3 regions of the Pseudomonas sessilinigenes genome follow, and region 3 is predicted to be linked to each of the others. Evidence: riboswitches for the same ligand, from Rfam matches in the RefSeq annotation. Region 3 holds a riboswitch; each other region holds the start of a gene.
The links. Region 3 has a riboswitch for cobalamin ahead of C4K39_RS12580 (TonB-dependent receptor plug domain-containing protein). Riboswitches for the same ligand answer to the same signal wherever they lie in the genome.
Positions count from the first base shown of each region.

Region 1: it holds a riboswitch for cobalamin, as region 3 does, so the genes downstream of both, cobO (cob(I)yrinic acid a,c-diamide adenosyltransferase) here and C4K39_RS12580 (TonB-dependent receptor plug domain-containing protein) in region 3, are expected to answer to the same signal.
Region 2: it holds a riboswitch for cobalamin, as region 3 does, so the genes downstream of both, cobW (cobalamin biosynthesis protein CobW) here and C4K39_RS12580 (TonB-dependent receptor plug domain-containing protein) in region 3, are expected to answer to the same signal.

Region 1 covers NZ_CP027706.1:6,888,482-6,893,484, reverse strand. Annotated here, with positions in the region: gene C4K39_RS31430 (PQQ-dependent sugar dehydrogenase) at 1-413, opposite strand, end outside; gene C4K39_RS31425 (hypothetical protein) at 483-1,064, opposite strand; cobalamin riboswitch at 1,234-1,468, shown strand; gene cobO (cob(I)yrinic acid a,c-diamide adenosyltransferase) at 1,550-2,161, shown strand; gene C4K39_RS31415 (cobyrinic acid a,c-diamide synthase CobB) at 2,172-3,506, shown strand; gene bluB (5,6-dimethylbenzimidazole synthase) at 3,499-4,149, shown strand; gene cbiB (adenosylcobinamide-phosphate synthase CbiB) at 4,146-5,003, shown strand, end outside.
Region 2 covers NZ_CP027706.1:6,078,401-6,083,403, reverse strand. Annotated here, with positions in the region: gene C4K39_RS27795 (cobalamin biosynthesis protein) at 1-251, opposite strand, end outside; gene C4K39_RS27790 (CbtA family protein) at 248-952, opposite strand; gene C4K39_RS27785 (CbtB domain-containing protein) at 963-1,151, opposite strand; cobalamin riboswitch at 1,248-1,471, opposite strand; cobalamin riboswitch at 1,562-1,771, shown strand; gene cobW (cobalamin biosynthesis protein CobW) at 1,868-2,935, shown strand; gene cobN (cobaltochelatase subunit CobN) at 2,939-5,003, shown strand, end outside.
Region 3 covers NZ_CP027706.1:2,673,187-2,678,189, reverse strand. Annotated here, with positions in the region: gene C4K39_RS12585 (arginine N-succinyltransferase) at 1-929, shown strand, start outside; cobalamin riboswitch at 1,116-1,317, shown strand; gene C4K39_RS12580 (TonB-dependent receptor plug domain-containing protein) at 1,471-3,393, shown strand; gene C4K39_RS12575 ((2Fe-2S) ferredoxin domain-containing protein) at 3,405-4,157, shown strand; gene C4K39_RS12570 (ABC transporter substrate-binding protein) at 4,150-5,003, shown strand, end outside.

The sequences.
Region 1 (5,003 bases), 2.7 Mb from region 3:
TCATGATCGGCATCGCGCAGCAAGGTGATGCGATTGGCGCTGGGAACGGTGGCGCCGGCGCGCTCCATCACCTTGCCGGCTACCCAGCCGCGAAGGCCCTGGCTGTCGTCCGGCTTGGGCGGGGCATTGGTTTCTGCCACCAGGACGTCCCCATTAGGCAGGACATAGAGCCAGCGTGGATGGTCGAGGTTCTCGGCGAAGGCGTTGACCTGGGTGCCGCTGGCGGCCTGGGGTTTGGTTCCCTGGGGCCAGCCGACGGCCGGGGCGATGTTCAGCGTGGGAATCAGCGTGGGATTGGGTTCCGGCAGCTTGGGGGTTGGGCCGGTTCCATCCGCGACCTGAAGGCTGGAGGTTTCGCCGCAGGCGGCGAGGCCAGCGGCGATGATGAGCAAGGTATGGCGTGGCTTGAGCATGTTGATGTCCCTATGGATGCGCGAACGTTCAATCATAGAGAGGCATGGACGGGCCTGGGTTCCTTGTACTCAGCGGGCTTCCTTGAACAGTACGGCTATTCCGGGGTGATACTGGCCAGCCTCGTTGTGTAGTTTGCGATACGCATAGGGGAAATACCAGGCCACGGCGCAGCAGTGTTCCTTCTGCAGATCGTCAAGCATGTCCTGCAGCTCTTCGGGAGTAGCACTGTGCTGTGCCTTTTGAGGGGCGACGAACAGGCAGCCAAGCTTCAGGTCGCTGGCGTAGCTGATCGCCTTCGCCTCATTGGCGATATCCAGCAGTGCCTGGGTCAGGTTCAGGCTGTTGACTCGTGGCCAGCGCTGGGTGGCCTGGATGTAGGCGCGTTCTTCCTTGGTGGCCAGGTACAGGCCGGTACGAGCGTTGCGTGCACCTTCTTCAAGCTGCTTCTTGCTGGGGCTGTGTTCGAGGGTCACCATCTCGGCCATCCAGGCCGCAGCGGAGAGCAGGCCCAGGTTGGCCTGTTCGTCGAACCAGTAAGGGGTTTCGTTATCGCCGCGGACCGCGTTGTAGCGGTCAATGCAATCGAACCAGCGCTCCAGCATCGGACGCAGGAATTCCAGCCTTGGATTGCTGATGATCATGCCTTGCATCGAACTCACCCCTTATTGTTGTGTGACGGGACGTCATGTCCTGAAAGTGGCTATTTGATATCACTCCCTCCAGTGTGGCACAAGATTGGCGTCAGTTTGTTGATGCAGTGCAGTTTTGTGCAGGATGTGGCGGGCCGCTTCAATTGACGCTCCATTCTCAACCCTCTAACCTTCGCGACTTGTTTCAGGTGCTCTGTGGCCACAGGTCGATAGAGTGAAACAGGGAAGCCGGTCAGGGTCCTCTCCAGCCATGGAGCAGGCGACGATTCCGGCGCTGCCCCCGCAACGGTAGGTGAGTCAAGATTGCGCAAGTGCCACTGTGTCGAAGCAGGCATGGGAAGGCGCGCAGTCCGGCAGCGATGCCGCTCATGAGCCCGGAGACCGGCCTGACTCATCCAACGGCATCACGGTGGGCGATGCCAGGCTTGTGCCGTCTATTCCTGTTCCTGCCCCCAGTTCCCCCAGCCCCAACGGAGAGCTGTCCCATGAGTGAATCCTTCGAGCGTGACGAACGTCACCTGGCGCGCATGCTGCGCAAAAAAGCGGTGATCGACGAGCGTATCGCCAACTCCCCCAATGAGTGCGGGCTGTTGCTGGTGCTGACTGGCAACGGCAAGGGTAAGAGCAGTTCGGCCTTTGGCATGCTGGCACGGTCCATGGGGCACGGCATGCGGTGTGGCGTGGTGCAGTTCATCAAGGGTCGCAACAGTACCGGTGAGGAACTGTTTTTCAGGCGTTTCCCCGAGCAGGTGCGGTTTCATGTAATGGGTGAGGGTTTCACCTGGGAGACCCAGGATCGCCAGCGTGATATCGCCGCCGCCGAAGCCGCCTGGGCGGTATCCCGGGAGTTGCTGAGCGATCCAGAGATCGGCCTGGTGGTGCTCGATGAGCTGAACATCGCCCTCAAGCATGGCTACCTGGACCTGGATCAGGTGCTCAGCGACCTGCAAGCCCGTCCGCCGATGCAGCATGTGGTGGTGACAGGGCGCGGGGCCAAGCCGGAAATGATCGAGTTGGCCGACACCGTCACCGAGATGGGCATGCTCAAGCATGCCTTCCAGGCCGGTATCAAGGCGCAGAAAGGCATCGAGCTGTGAGCGTGAACCCATGAATGATGTTCGTCATTGCCCGGCGGTATTGATCGCCGCACCGGCATCCGGCCAGGGCAAGACTACCGTGACCGCCGCCCTGGCGCGCCTGCACCGCAACCAGGGGCGCAAAGTGCGGGTCTTCAAGTGCGGGCCGGATTTCCTCGACCCGATGATTCTCGAGCGTGCCAGTGGTGCCCCGGTGTACCAGCTGGACATGTGGATGGTGGGTGAGCAGGAGAGCCGCCGCCTATTGTGGGAAGCCGCGGGCGAGGCCGACCTGATCCTGATCGAGGGGGTCATGGGGCTGTTCGACGGCACGCCCTCCAGCGCCGACCTGGCACGGCATTTTGGAGTACCGGTGCTGGGGGTGATCGACGGTACCGCCATGGCCCAGACCTTTGGTGCCCTGGCCTTGGGCCTGGCGCGCTACCAGCCGGACCTGCCATTTGCCGGGGTGCTGGCCAATCGTGTCGGCACCTTGCGCCATGCGCAGTTGCTCGAAGGCAGCCTCACCGAAGGGTTGCGCTGGTATGGCGCGCTGTCCCGGGAGACGGATATCGAACTGCCCAGTCGCCATCTGGGGCTGGTGCAAGCCAACGAGCTCAATGACCTGGACTTGCGCCTGGATGCCGCCGCCGAGGCGCTGGCCAGCAGTTGCCAGGTAGCGCTACCGCCTGCCGTCGGCTTTGCCGCCCCCGTTCCGACAATGTGTGAACCACTGCTCGAGGGTGTACGCATTGCCGTGGCACGGGATGAGGCATTTGCCTTTACCTATGGCGCCAACCTGGACTTGCTGCGAGCCATGGGGGCGCAGTTGAGCTTCTTTTCACCGATCCACGACCGCGAGCTGCCTGAGGCCGACAGCCTGTACCTACCGGGCGGTTACCCCGAATTGCATCACCAGGCGCTGGAGCGCAACAGTGCGATGCTGGCGGCTATTCGTGCTCATCATGGCGCTGGCAAGCCCTTGCTCGCCGAGTGTGGCGGGATGTTGTACTTGCTGGATTCCCTGGTCGATGTCCAGGGCCAGCGAGCCGAGCTGCTGGGCCTGCTCCCCGGCGAAGCGGTGATGCAGAAGCGTCTGGCTGCCCTGGCCTTGCAAGCGGTGGACCTGCCGGAGGGTAGCCTGCGAGGCCATACCTACCATCATTCCCTGACCAGTACCGAGCTTGCGCCTATCGCCCGGGGCTCCAGTCCCAACGGTGGCCGTGGTGCCGAGGCGGTCTATCGGGTCGGGAGAATGACGGCCTCCTATGTGCATTTCTACTTTCCATCCAATCCTGCGGCGGTGGCCGCGTTGTTCGCTCCGAAGCGAGAGGTTGATGTAGCTGGGGGCGTCACGGGTGACTGAACAGGCTTTTTCCTCGCTCGAGCGCGAGGCGGTCTATCGGGCCATTGCCGAGCGTCGCGACATGCGCCATTTCGCCGGCGGCAGCGTCGCTCCCGAGCTGTTGCAGCGCTTGCTGACGGCAGCCCACCAGGCGCCGAGCGTGGGGCTGATGCAGCCTTGGCGTTTCATCCGCATCAGCGACCGCGTGCTGCGGGGGCAGATCCAGCAATTGGTGGAAGAGGAGCGAGTGCGCACCGCCGAGGCCCTGGGGGAGCGTTCCGACGAGTTCATGAGGCTCAAGGTCGAAGGCATCAACGATTGCGCCGAGCTTTTGGTGGCCGCGTTGATGGACGGCCGCGAGCGGCATGTCTTCGGTCGGCGGACCCTGCCGGAGATGGACCTGGCGTCCTTGTCCTGCGCGATCCAGAACCTGTGGCTGGCGGCGCGTAGCGAAGGCCTGGGAATGGGCTGGGTATCGCTGTTCGAGCCCCAGGCGCTAGCCGACTTGCTGGGCTTGCCGGAGGGGGCCAAGCCCCTGGCCGTGTTGTGCCTGGGGCCGGTCACCGAGTTCTACCCGGCGCCAATGCTGGCCCTGGAAGGCTGGGCACAGCCGCGGCCGTTGAATGAATTGTTGTATGAAAACCGCTGGGGAGTAAGCCAATGAGCGTGGCATTGCTGAGTGTCGCCGGGGTGGCACTGGATGCGTTGCTGGGCGAGCCCAGGCGCTGGCATCCACTGGTGGCGTTCGGGCGCCTGGCGGATCGGATCGAGCAGCGTTTCAACGCTGCCGGAAGAGGCTGGCGCAGTCATGGTGTCACTGCCTGGGTGCTGGCCGTCCTGCCCCTGACGCTATTGGCCACGGCGTTGTCCTGGTTGCCCTATATCGGCTGGCTAGTGGAGATCCTGGCGTTGTACTGCGCCCTGGGGCTGCGCAGCCTTGGCGAGCATGTCGAGCCCGTGGCCCAGGCGCTGCGCAGCGATGACCTGGACGAAGCTCGGCGCCGGGTAGGGTATCTGGTGAGCCGCCAGACCAGCGAGCTGGACGCCACCGCCGTGGCTCGGGCAGCGACCGAATCGGTGCTGGAAAACGGTAGCGATGCGGTGTTCGCCGCCTTGTTCTGGTTCGCTGTGGCGGGTGTGCCGGGAGTGGTGCTCTATCGACTGAGCAACACCCTGGATGCAATGTGGGGTTATCGCAACGAGCGCTTCGAGCGCTTCGGCTGGGCAGCCGCACGGATCGACGATCTGCTCAACTATGTGCCGGCGCGCCTGGTGGCCCTGACTTATGCCTTGCTGGGCAAGACCCGCCTGGCGTTCAAGTGCTGGTACCGCCAAGGGCCCACCTGGGACAGTCCCAATGCGGGCCCGGTGATGGCGGCTGGCGCCGGCGCCCTGGGCGTCGAGCTGGGGGGCGCGGCGATCTATCATGGTCAGTTGCATCAACGCCCACAGTTGGGCGAGGGCGAGCCGGCAAGTGCCGGTTCCATCGATCGTGGCTGGCAACTGGTGCAGCGAGGC
Region 2 (5,003 bases), 3.4 Mb from region 3:
AGGCGCGAAGCATAAGGCGCCAGTTGCCTGCTGCTGAAGCAGGTCAATGGCAGGGCCAGTTGTTCCGCCAGTTGCAGCAGCCCGGGTTCGCTGCGTTTCAGGTCGATGCTGGCCAGGGCCCGAAGTTGCCCCTTATCCAGCTGATGGGCTTGCAGCACCTGGTCCAACAGGGCGCGCAGGACGCTTGCCGGGCAGCCTTTCTGGCAGCCCAGGCCGACCACCAGGGTCGGCCCTGCGCGCCAGGCCGTCATGCCGAATAGCCGTCCCCGCCCTTGCGTCGGAACAACCAGGCACTGATCAGGCCCAGGGCCAGCCAGAAGGCCGCGTTGGTCAGCTGCGAGGCGATCTTGAACTGCGCCTCCAGCGCCTCGGGAGCCAGCATCGAGTGCACTTCCGGCTGCGGCGCTCCGATCACATGGGGCACGGCGATGATGGCCGCGCCCAGCAACTTCAGCAGCCAGTTGCCGGCGAACACGATCAGGGCCAGGCCCACTGCGGTCGAGGCAGCGGCGCCGACCCACCAGATCTGCCGCTGTACCAGGTCGGCCGCTGCCGTGCCGGGCAGTTCCGGTGGCAGGCCCAGGGTAGGGGCCAGGCAAAAGGTGGCATAACCGGCCAGGCCCCAGAGCAGGCCCTGGGAGGTGCGGCTGGGCGCGCGCAAGGTGTAGAGGCCTGCCAGCATCAGGGCGAAGCCGACGGCGACCACCAGGTTGCCGCCCGTGGTGGACAGCACTCGCTGCCAGCCGTCTTCCGGTTCCCAGGCTTCTTCGTCGTGGACGTGGCCAGCCATGGCGCCGGGGGCGTGTTCATGGACTGCCTCGGTGGCTGGGGCCTTCTCGTAGGTTTCCGCCTGCAGGATCAACGGGGCGACCCAGAAGCTTTGCAGCAGGGTCAGCAGCAGGGCGGCCAGCAGCCCGGTGAAGCCCGCGGTTTGCGCGATACGCTTGATCATGGGGCGGGTCTCAGTGGCAAGGGAAGGCGGCGCTGTGGCGGGTGTCGTGGGCGGCGTTGTGTACCGCCTCGATGTGCGAGAAACCGGCGAAGTACACCAGGCAGGCGCCGAGGATCGAGGCGCCGATGGCGGCTACCAGGCGCTGGCTCAGGGTGGTGGTGCTGCTGGCGGAATGGCTGGTGCTGCTGATGGTCGACATGGCGCGTTCCCTTGGTTTGTCAGCGGGAAGCGGCGCAGGAAAACCCCGCGTGGCGTTCACGCAGGGTTTGCAACAGCGCCCGCCCACCGCGGGTTTGTTATTCGTGTATTGCGGGCCGGTCTCCGGGCTCGCGAGGGGCTGGGGCGGTTTTGTGCCCTGCCGACAAGTGTCGCCTTCCCATGCCCGGGGGCACAGTGGATCTGACACTTCGCTCGCTTACCGTTGCGGGGGCAGCACCGGACTGGTCACGGCTGGCAAGCGCGTGATTCACCGGTTTCCCGTTTCACCCTGTGAAGGGCACCCGTAACAAGTTGTGTAGCAAATCATGGGCAAGGGGCGCCGTCAATCGCCAACTGCGACCCGAAGCCACCCCGAAGCCACATGCACATTGACCGCTTTCCGCGCTCTGCGTAGCCTTGCGCGTTCGAGGTTCTTCGGCCAGCGGTCGAAGCTAAGACGGGAACGCGGTAGAAGCCGCGGCTGCCCCCGCAACTGTGAAGGGTTCGATTTTCTGCAAAGCCACTGCATGGGCGTCCAGGACGCTGGCGGGAAGGCGCAGGAACTGTCAGTCCAACTGGCAGGCCCCCAGCCAGGAGACCTGCCTCGAAGATGATTCTCACTACAACCGGGCGGGGTGATCCGGTGGCGAAATCAGCGCGGGCCTTGTGCCGTGCCTCTCGTCCCGTATGCCCGCCACCTTCGCCAAAGGGCATCCGATGAAAACACTGGCCAAACTTCCCGTCACCATCGTCACCGGCTTCCTGGGCTCGGGCAAGACCACCTTGCTGCGGCACATGCTGGACAACGCCCAGGGCCGTCGTATCGCGGTGATCGTCAATGAATTCGGCGAGCTGGGCATCGACGGCGAGATCCTCAAGCAGTGTTCCATCGGCTGCACCGAAGAAGAAGCCAGTGGCCGGGTCTATGAGCTGGCCAACGGCTGCCTGTGCTGCACCGTGCAGGAAGAGTTCTTCCCGGTGATGCGCGAACTGGTGGCCCGTCGTGGCGACCTGGACCATATCCTCATCGAAACCAGCGGCCTGGCCCTGCCCAAGCCCCTGGTGCAAGCCTTCCAGTGGCCGGAAATCCGCAGCGCCTGCACCGTCGATGCGGTGATCACCGTGGTCGACAGCCCGGCCGTGGCCGCCGGCACCTTCGCCGCCTTCCCGGACCAGGTGGACGCCCAGCGCAAGCTCGACCCCAACCTGGACCATGAGTCGCCGCTGCACGAGCTGTTCGCCGACCAGCTGTCCAGCGCCGACCTGGTGATCCTCAACAAGACCGACCTGATTGATCCGGCCGACCTGGCCAAGGTCCGCCTGGAAGTGGCCGAGGAGCTACCGCCGGCGGTCAAGGTGATCGAGGCCAGCAGCGGGCGCCTGCCCCTGGACGTGCTGCTGGGCGTGGGTGCCGGCTCCGAGGAGCACATCGACAGCCGCCACAGTCATCACGACCATCACCATGACAGCGACGATCATGACGACCATGACCACGACGCCTTCGACTCGATCTCCATCGAGCTGCCCGAGGCCGACGAAAGCCTGCTGCTCGATGCCCTGACCCAACTGGTGGTCAAGCACGGCATCCTGCGGGTCAAGGGTTTTGCGGCAATCCCCGGCAAGCCGATGCGCCTGCTGCTCCAGGGCGTGGGTACCCGTTTCGACAAGCACTTCGACCGCAAGTGGGGCGCCGATGAAAAGCGTATCACCCGCCTGGTGCTGATCGGCCAGGAATTGGACGCAACCCAGCTGGAAGCGCAACTGCGCGCCGCCCTGGGCGCCTGACCCATGCACCTGCTCAGGACCCAGCCCGGCGGATTCGTGTCGGATGACAACATCGCCGACCTTGGACAAACCCCCGCCGAGCTGGTGATCCTGTGCAGCGGCGACTCCAGCCTGGCGCTGCTGGCCGAGGCCGCCGAGCAGTTGCCAGCGGACTACCCCAGTTTTCGCCTGGCCAACCCGATGCAGGTGCAGAACCACGCCTCGGTGGACCTGTACGTCGACCAGGTGCTGCGCCATGCCAAGGTCATCCTGATTTCCCTGCACGGCGGCATCGCCTACTGGCGTTATGGCGTCGAGCAATTGGTGGAGCTGTCCCGGCGCGGGGTGCAACTGATCCTGGTGCCAGGGGACGATCGGCCCGACCCGGAGCTCAGCGACCTGAGCACGGTGTCGGCCGTGGAGCGCGACCGCCTGTGGCAGTTCCTGCGCCAGGGCGGGCGAGAAAATGCGTTGAATTTCTACCGCTGCCTGAGCGGCTTGCTGGGGCGCGACTACCCCTGGAGCGAACCGCAGGTGCTGCCGCGCACCGCGCTCTATCACCCGGCCAGGAGCCAGGCCAGCCTGGCGGATTGGCAGGCCCACTGGCAGCCCGGCCAGGCGGTGGCGGCGCTGCTGTTCTATCGCTCGCACTTGCAGGCGGCCAACACCGCATTCATCGACCTGTTCTGCCAGCGCCTTGCGACTGCCGGTCTCAACCCCTTGCCGATCGCCGTGGCCAGTCTCAAGGAGCCCGGCTGCCTGGCACAGGTGGAAGACTGGCTGGATGAGACCGGCGCCGGAGTGATCCTCAACACCACCGGTTTTGCCCAGTCCAGCCCCGAGGCGCCACACCTGCGGCCGTTTCGCCGCGACATCCCGGTGATCCAGGCCATCTGCGCCCAGGACAACGAGCCGGGCTGGCAGGCCAGCGAACAAGGCCTGGGCCCACGGGACCTGGCCATGCACATCGCCTTGCCCGAACTGGATGGACGAATCATCAGCCGGCCCATCAGCTTCAAGGACCTGGCCTGGCGCAGCGAGCGCAGCCAGTCGGACGTGGTCTGCTACCGCGGCCAGCCCGAGCGCATGGACTTCGTCGCCCGGCTGGCAAGCAACTGGGTCGAGCTGGGCCGCCTGGACAACCACCAAAAACGCATCGCCCTGGTCCTGGCCAACTACCCGACCCGCGACGGGCGCATCGGCAACGGCGTGGGCCTGGATACCCCGGCGGCGGCGCTGAACATTCTCAAGGCCTTGCAGGCCGAGGGTTATCCGCTGCCTGACGAGCTGCCGGCCAGCGGCACCGAGCTGATCCAGCAATTGCTCGGTGGCGTCAGCAACGATCTGGACAGCCTCGACCTGCGCCCTTGCCAGCAGAGCCTGGCCCTGGACGACTACCAGCACCTGTTCCAGGCACTGCCCGAGGCCAATCGTCAAGCGGTGCTGGAGCGCTGGGGCGCCCCGGAGCAGGACCCGATGTTCCGCAACGGGCGGCTGATGGTCGCTGGCCTGCGCCTGGGCCTGACCTTCATCGGCATCCAGCCGGCCCGGGGTTACCAGGTCGACCCCAGCGCGGCGTACCACGACCCGGACCTGGTGCCGCCCCATGCCTACCTGGCGTTCTATTTCTGGCTGCGCCAGGTCTACGGCGCCCACGCAGTGATCCACGTCGGCAAGCACGGCAACCTTGAGTGGCTGCCGGGCAAGGGCGTCGGCCTGTCGGCCCACTGCTGGCCGGATGCGCTGCTGGGGCCGCTGCCGAACATCTACCCGTTCATCGTCAACGATCCAGGGGAGGGCGCCCAGGCCAAGCGCCGGACCCAGGCGGTGATCATCGATCACTTGATGCCGCCCCTGACTCGTGCCGAGACCTACGGCCCGCTGCGTAACCTGGAGCTGCTGGCCGACGAATACTACGAGGCCCAGTTGCTCGACCCGCGCCGCGCCCGGGAGCTGCAGCGGGACATCCTGCGCCTGGTGCGCGAGACCCAGATCGACCGCGAGCTGCAACTGGACGGGCCGCTGGAGGGCGAGGCCGATGCGGCGCTCTGGCTGCCACGGCTGGACACCTACCTGTGCGATCTCAAGG
Region 3 (5,003 bases):
CCGGCCAGGTGGAACGCGCCGATGCCGACTACTTGTTTGTGCTTGAAGATGACGACCAGCAGGTAATCGGTATCTGCGGCCTGAGCGGTGCCATTGGCCTGCGCGAGCCCTGCTACAACTACCGGGTGGGCATCACTCGTGGCAGCGCCCCGGGGCTGGGGATCGAGAAGCAGATCCCGACCCTGTTCCTGTGCAACGAAATGACCGGACAATCCCAACTCTGCTCGTTGTTCCTGCGCCAGGACCAGCGCCAGGGCCATGCCGCACGCTTGTTGTCCACCGCACGCTTGCTGTTCGTCGCCGAGTACCCGGCGCTGTTCGGCGACAAGCTGGTGGTCGAACTGCGTGGCCAGGTCGACAGCGAGGGTGCCTCGCCATTCTGGGACAGCCTGGGGCGGCATTTCTTCAAGATGGATTTCCAACAGGCCAATCGCCTGTCCAGCCAGGGCGGCAAGGCCTCCATCGCTGAACTCATGCCGCGCCAGCCGCTCTACACCTGCCTGCTCAGCCCTACCGCCCAGGCCGCCATTGGCCAGGCCCACGCCAGCACCGATCAAGCGGTCGGCATCCTGCGCGAGGAAGGCTTCAACCACCAGGGCTGCATCGACATCTTCGATGGCGGGCCGGTGATCGAGGCCCAGGTGATGAACATCCGCAGCGTCCGCGAAAGCCGGACCCTGCCGTTGCTGGTGGGCAGCCTGGACGAACAGGCGCCGCTGTGGCTGATCTACAACCGCCGCCTGGAAACATGCCGCATCACCGCAGCCCCCGGGCGCCTGGTCGCCGGTTGCCTGCTGGTGGACCGCCAGACCACCAAGCACCTGCAACTGCAGCCCGGCGATACCGTGCGCGCCGTACCGCTGCTGGCCTGCCTCTCCGAGACCAGCAACCAGACCCAGGTGCGCACCTCCCCCGCCACCGCCTGGTAACGCCGGCCCCCGTCCGTGTAGCCGCTGCCGCAGGCTGCATACGCCGACGCAGCAGGCGCAACCTACTGCCACGCTAAAGCCCCTGTGGGGCTTTGCGCAGCCTCGCAGGCTCGACAGCGGCTACAGGGTTCGGCGGATGATGGGTGCCAGCGCCTACAGGATTGACGAACGGCAGGACGGATGTTCAGATGCCGCCCTGTTTCAGGTGCCTCACGCCGCCGTGCGTGAGGTGAAACGGGAAACCGGTGCGCCCCCAGGGGCAAGTCCGGTGCTGCCCCCGCAACGGTAAGCGAGTGCTGCATTCAACACGCCACTGTACCCAAGGTATGGGAAGGCGAATGCAGCCAGCCTCGCAAGCCCGGAGACCGGCCTGAAGCATCTGTTTGGCAATCCTGCGGTGGGCGGGCATGGGCCGGTGTGGGCGCGTGCGCGTGCCTGCCACCTTCTCCCTGCGTGCTTCCCGAAGACACTTTCGAGAAGACCAAGAATGACAACAACACACACTTCCCTTGCGCGCGACTGGCGTGCTCCGCGCCGTTCCATGGGCGGCGCCCTGCTCGGCTGCCTGTTCAGCCCCTGGCTGCTGGCGGACGACACCTCCCTGAAGCTGGACCAGCAGTTCGTGTCCGCCCCGTCGGTGGAGTCCACCACCGTGGCCGAAATGGCCAAGTACGGCAGCAAGGTGGAAATCATCGATCGCCAGCAGATCGAACGCGCCGGCCCCAGCAGCGACATCACCCGGGTCCTGCAAATGTACGTGCCGGGCCTCTACGTGGCGCCCAAGAACGGCCCCTTCGACTACGGCACCTATTCGCTGCTGGGCGGGCGCAACGATGACACGCTGATCCTGCTCGATGGCGTGCGCCTGAACAACCGCCTGTACGGCGGCCTGTACCTGGATACCCTGCCAGCCAACGCCATCGAGCGCATCGAAGTGCTCAAGGGCGGCCAGAGCCTGCTGTTCGGCACCCAGGCGGTGTCCGGGGTGATCAACATCGTCACCCGCAGCCCACAGACCCGCGACGCCTCCGGCGAAGTCAACCTGGGCCTGGACAGCTTCATGGGCAGGAGCGGCGATGCCCGGGTGGAACGCATCGTCAGCAACGGCCTGGGCGACCTCGGCTTGCTGGCCTATGTCAGCCACAACGTTTCCGACGGCTACCAGCCGTTTCGCAACAGCGCCTACAACACCAGCACCAAGGACAAGAAGCGCTCCTATGAGGTGACCACCTTCGGCGCCAAGGCGATCCAGGGGGTCGGCGACGACTCGCGCCTGGAGCTGTTCTACCAGTACACCGACGCCAACCTGGATTTTGCCCGCGCCGCGAACAACAAGAAGACCACCAACGACCGGGTCCAGCAGATCGCCACCGCCACCTTCGAGCAACGCCTGGGCGAGCGCTTCAGCTACTTCGTCAAGGGCCATGTCAACGATTGGGACACGCGCTACACCCGTATCAACAGCAACGATGATGGCGGCATCAAGGTCATCAACCACAACGACTACTGGGGCTTCACCGACTGGGGCGTGCAAGCCGAGGGCAAGGCCGAGCTGGACGGCGGCCATGTGCTGGTGTTCGGCACCGACAACCAGTGGTTCAAGGGCCAGGACGACGTACTCAAGATCGATGACAACAACGCCCAGGCCAATGCCCTCTACGCCCAGTTGCGCCCGGTGTTCGAGACCTTGCCCGACTGGCACCCGAGCATCGGCGTGCGCCACGAGAAAATCAGCGGCGGCGAGAGCGCCACCGTGGGCATGCTCACCTCGCTGTACGACCTGACGTCCAACTGGCAACTGCGCGGCCAGTTCGGCAGCGCCTTCAAGCTGCCCAATGCCGAGCAGTTGTTCGCCAACGAAGAGGATGAAAAGGGCAACCGCAACCTCAAGCCGGAAAAGAGTGTGAATGCCGAGCTGGGCCTGGACTACAAGGGCAGCCTGCTGGCCGGCGAGTTCAACGCCAGCACCACGGTGTTCCAGCGCAAGATCGACGACCTGATCGCCCTCGACGGCATCGACTGGGTCAATGGCGAAGGCCGGATCAAGGTACGCGGCATCGAGGTCGACGGGCGCTGGCAGTTCAGCCCGCAATGGACCCTCTCGGCCGACATGACCCGCAACCTGGTGGAATCGCGCAACGGCGTGACCCTGAGCAATATCCCCGGCTTCTTCGCCCGCTCGCGACTGGGCTTCGAATCCCAGGACCGGATGTGGGGCGTGGGCGGTGCGCTGCGCTACATCGGCCAGATCGACAGCCCGAAGAAGATCGACTACGGCCACTATTCAGTGGTGGACGCCGACGCCTACCGCTACCTCGACGCGGCCCAGCAACACCGCCTGAGCCTGCTGGTGGAGAACCTCTTCGACCGCGACTACAGCACCAGCATCGCCAGCAACAACCCGCGGGTGGACAACCTGGGACGGCCCTTCACCACCGAGGTGCGCTACACCTACCGCTTCTGAGGACGGCAGCCATGCACAAAGATTATCAACGAGTGCTGTTCGTCGGCCCCGGGCTGCACGGCGGCGCCCTGGGCGAGGCCTTTCGCCGCGAGCTGCAAGCGCTGCGCGGCAACGACGCCAGCACCCGGGTGATCGACACCCTGGACGGTTTCGACAGCCTCTGGGCGGCCCTCGAAGAAGCGTTGCCCGAAGACGGCGCGGCTCTGCTGGTGGTGGACCTGGAACCCAGCTCCGACAGCGCCTACCTGGACTGGCTGCGCGATGAACTGGGACGCCGCGCCCGTGCCCACTCCCAGGCGCCACGGCTGTGGGTCACCGCCCAGGCCCTGGGTCGCCGGGGGCTGGATGCGGCCCAGTCCTGGGCCAGCATCGCCCAGCGCGAACGCCACCTGCCGTGCGACCAGGTCAATCCGGTGGCCAGCGATCCGGACTGGTCGCAGGTGCCGCCCCACGCCCGCCAGGTATTGCTCTGCACCGGCCCGCGCTGTGTCCGGCGCGGCGCCCTGCCCTTGTGGAAGACCCTGCGCCGCGAGCTGCTGCGCCTTGACCTCATGGAGAAGCCCGGAGGCGTGCTGCTGACCCGCACCGCCTGCCAGTTCCCCTGCAACCTGGGGCCGGTGCTCACCGTGCACCCGGATGGCTGCTGGTACCGGATCGAGAACGACAGCCAGGTGCTGCAACTGGTGGAGGGGCACCTGCTGGCAGGCGAGCCCGTCGCCCAGTTGCAGATCGCCGCACCGTATGGAGTACCCACCGATGCCTAGGACAGCCCGGGCCAGATGCCTGGCCATCCTGCTGTGGCTGGCCAGTGGGCCGGCCCTGGCCGGCAGCTACGAAAACTGCGGCAAGAGCTGGCCCAGCCCCGGCACGCCGCAGCGCATCGTCGCCCTCAACCAGCACAGCGCCGACCTGCTGCTGGCCCTGGGCGCCGGGCCGGCGCTGATCGGCGTCGCCTACCTGGACGACGATGGCCAGGCCATGGCCCAGGGGCAGTACCACGGGGTGCCGGTGATCGCCCGCCAGTACCCGTCGGCCGAGGTGCTGTACAGCCTCAAGCCCGACCTGGTGGTGGGCGGTTTCGCCTCGGCCTTCCCCGACAACTTCAGCTCCCGCGAGCGCCTGGGCGCCATCGGCGTCGGCAGCTACCTGCTGGAGTCGGCCTGCGCCGGGCATGACGAGGACTACTTCGGGCACATCCGCCGCGACCTGTTGACCCTGGGCCAGTTGTTGGGCAAGCAGGAACGGGCCCAGCAGTTGATCGCCCAGATGGATACCGACCTCGCCTCGGCCCGGGCCCTGTACCAGGACCAACCCCAGCCCTCGGTGTTCTACCTGGACAGCGAGGTCAACGGCCTGGCCAGCCAGGGCCGACGGGGTTTTGTCGGGGTGTTGCTGCAAGCTGCCGGAGCCCGCAACAGCTTCGCCGCCATCGACCGCCCGCGCCTGGTGGTGGACAGCGAGACCCTGCTGGCCAATGACCCGGAAGTGATGCTGCTGGCCGATGCCCTGTGGTCGCCGGCCGCACGCAAGCGCCGCCTGCTGCAGGGCGATCCGGTGCTGTCGCGGCTGCGGGCAGTGCGCGAGCAACGCCTGATCGACATCCCCTTCAC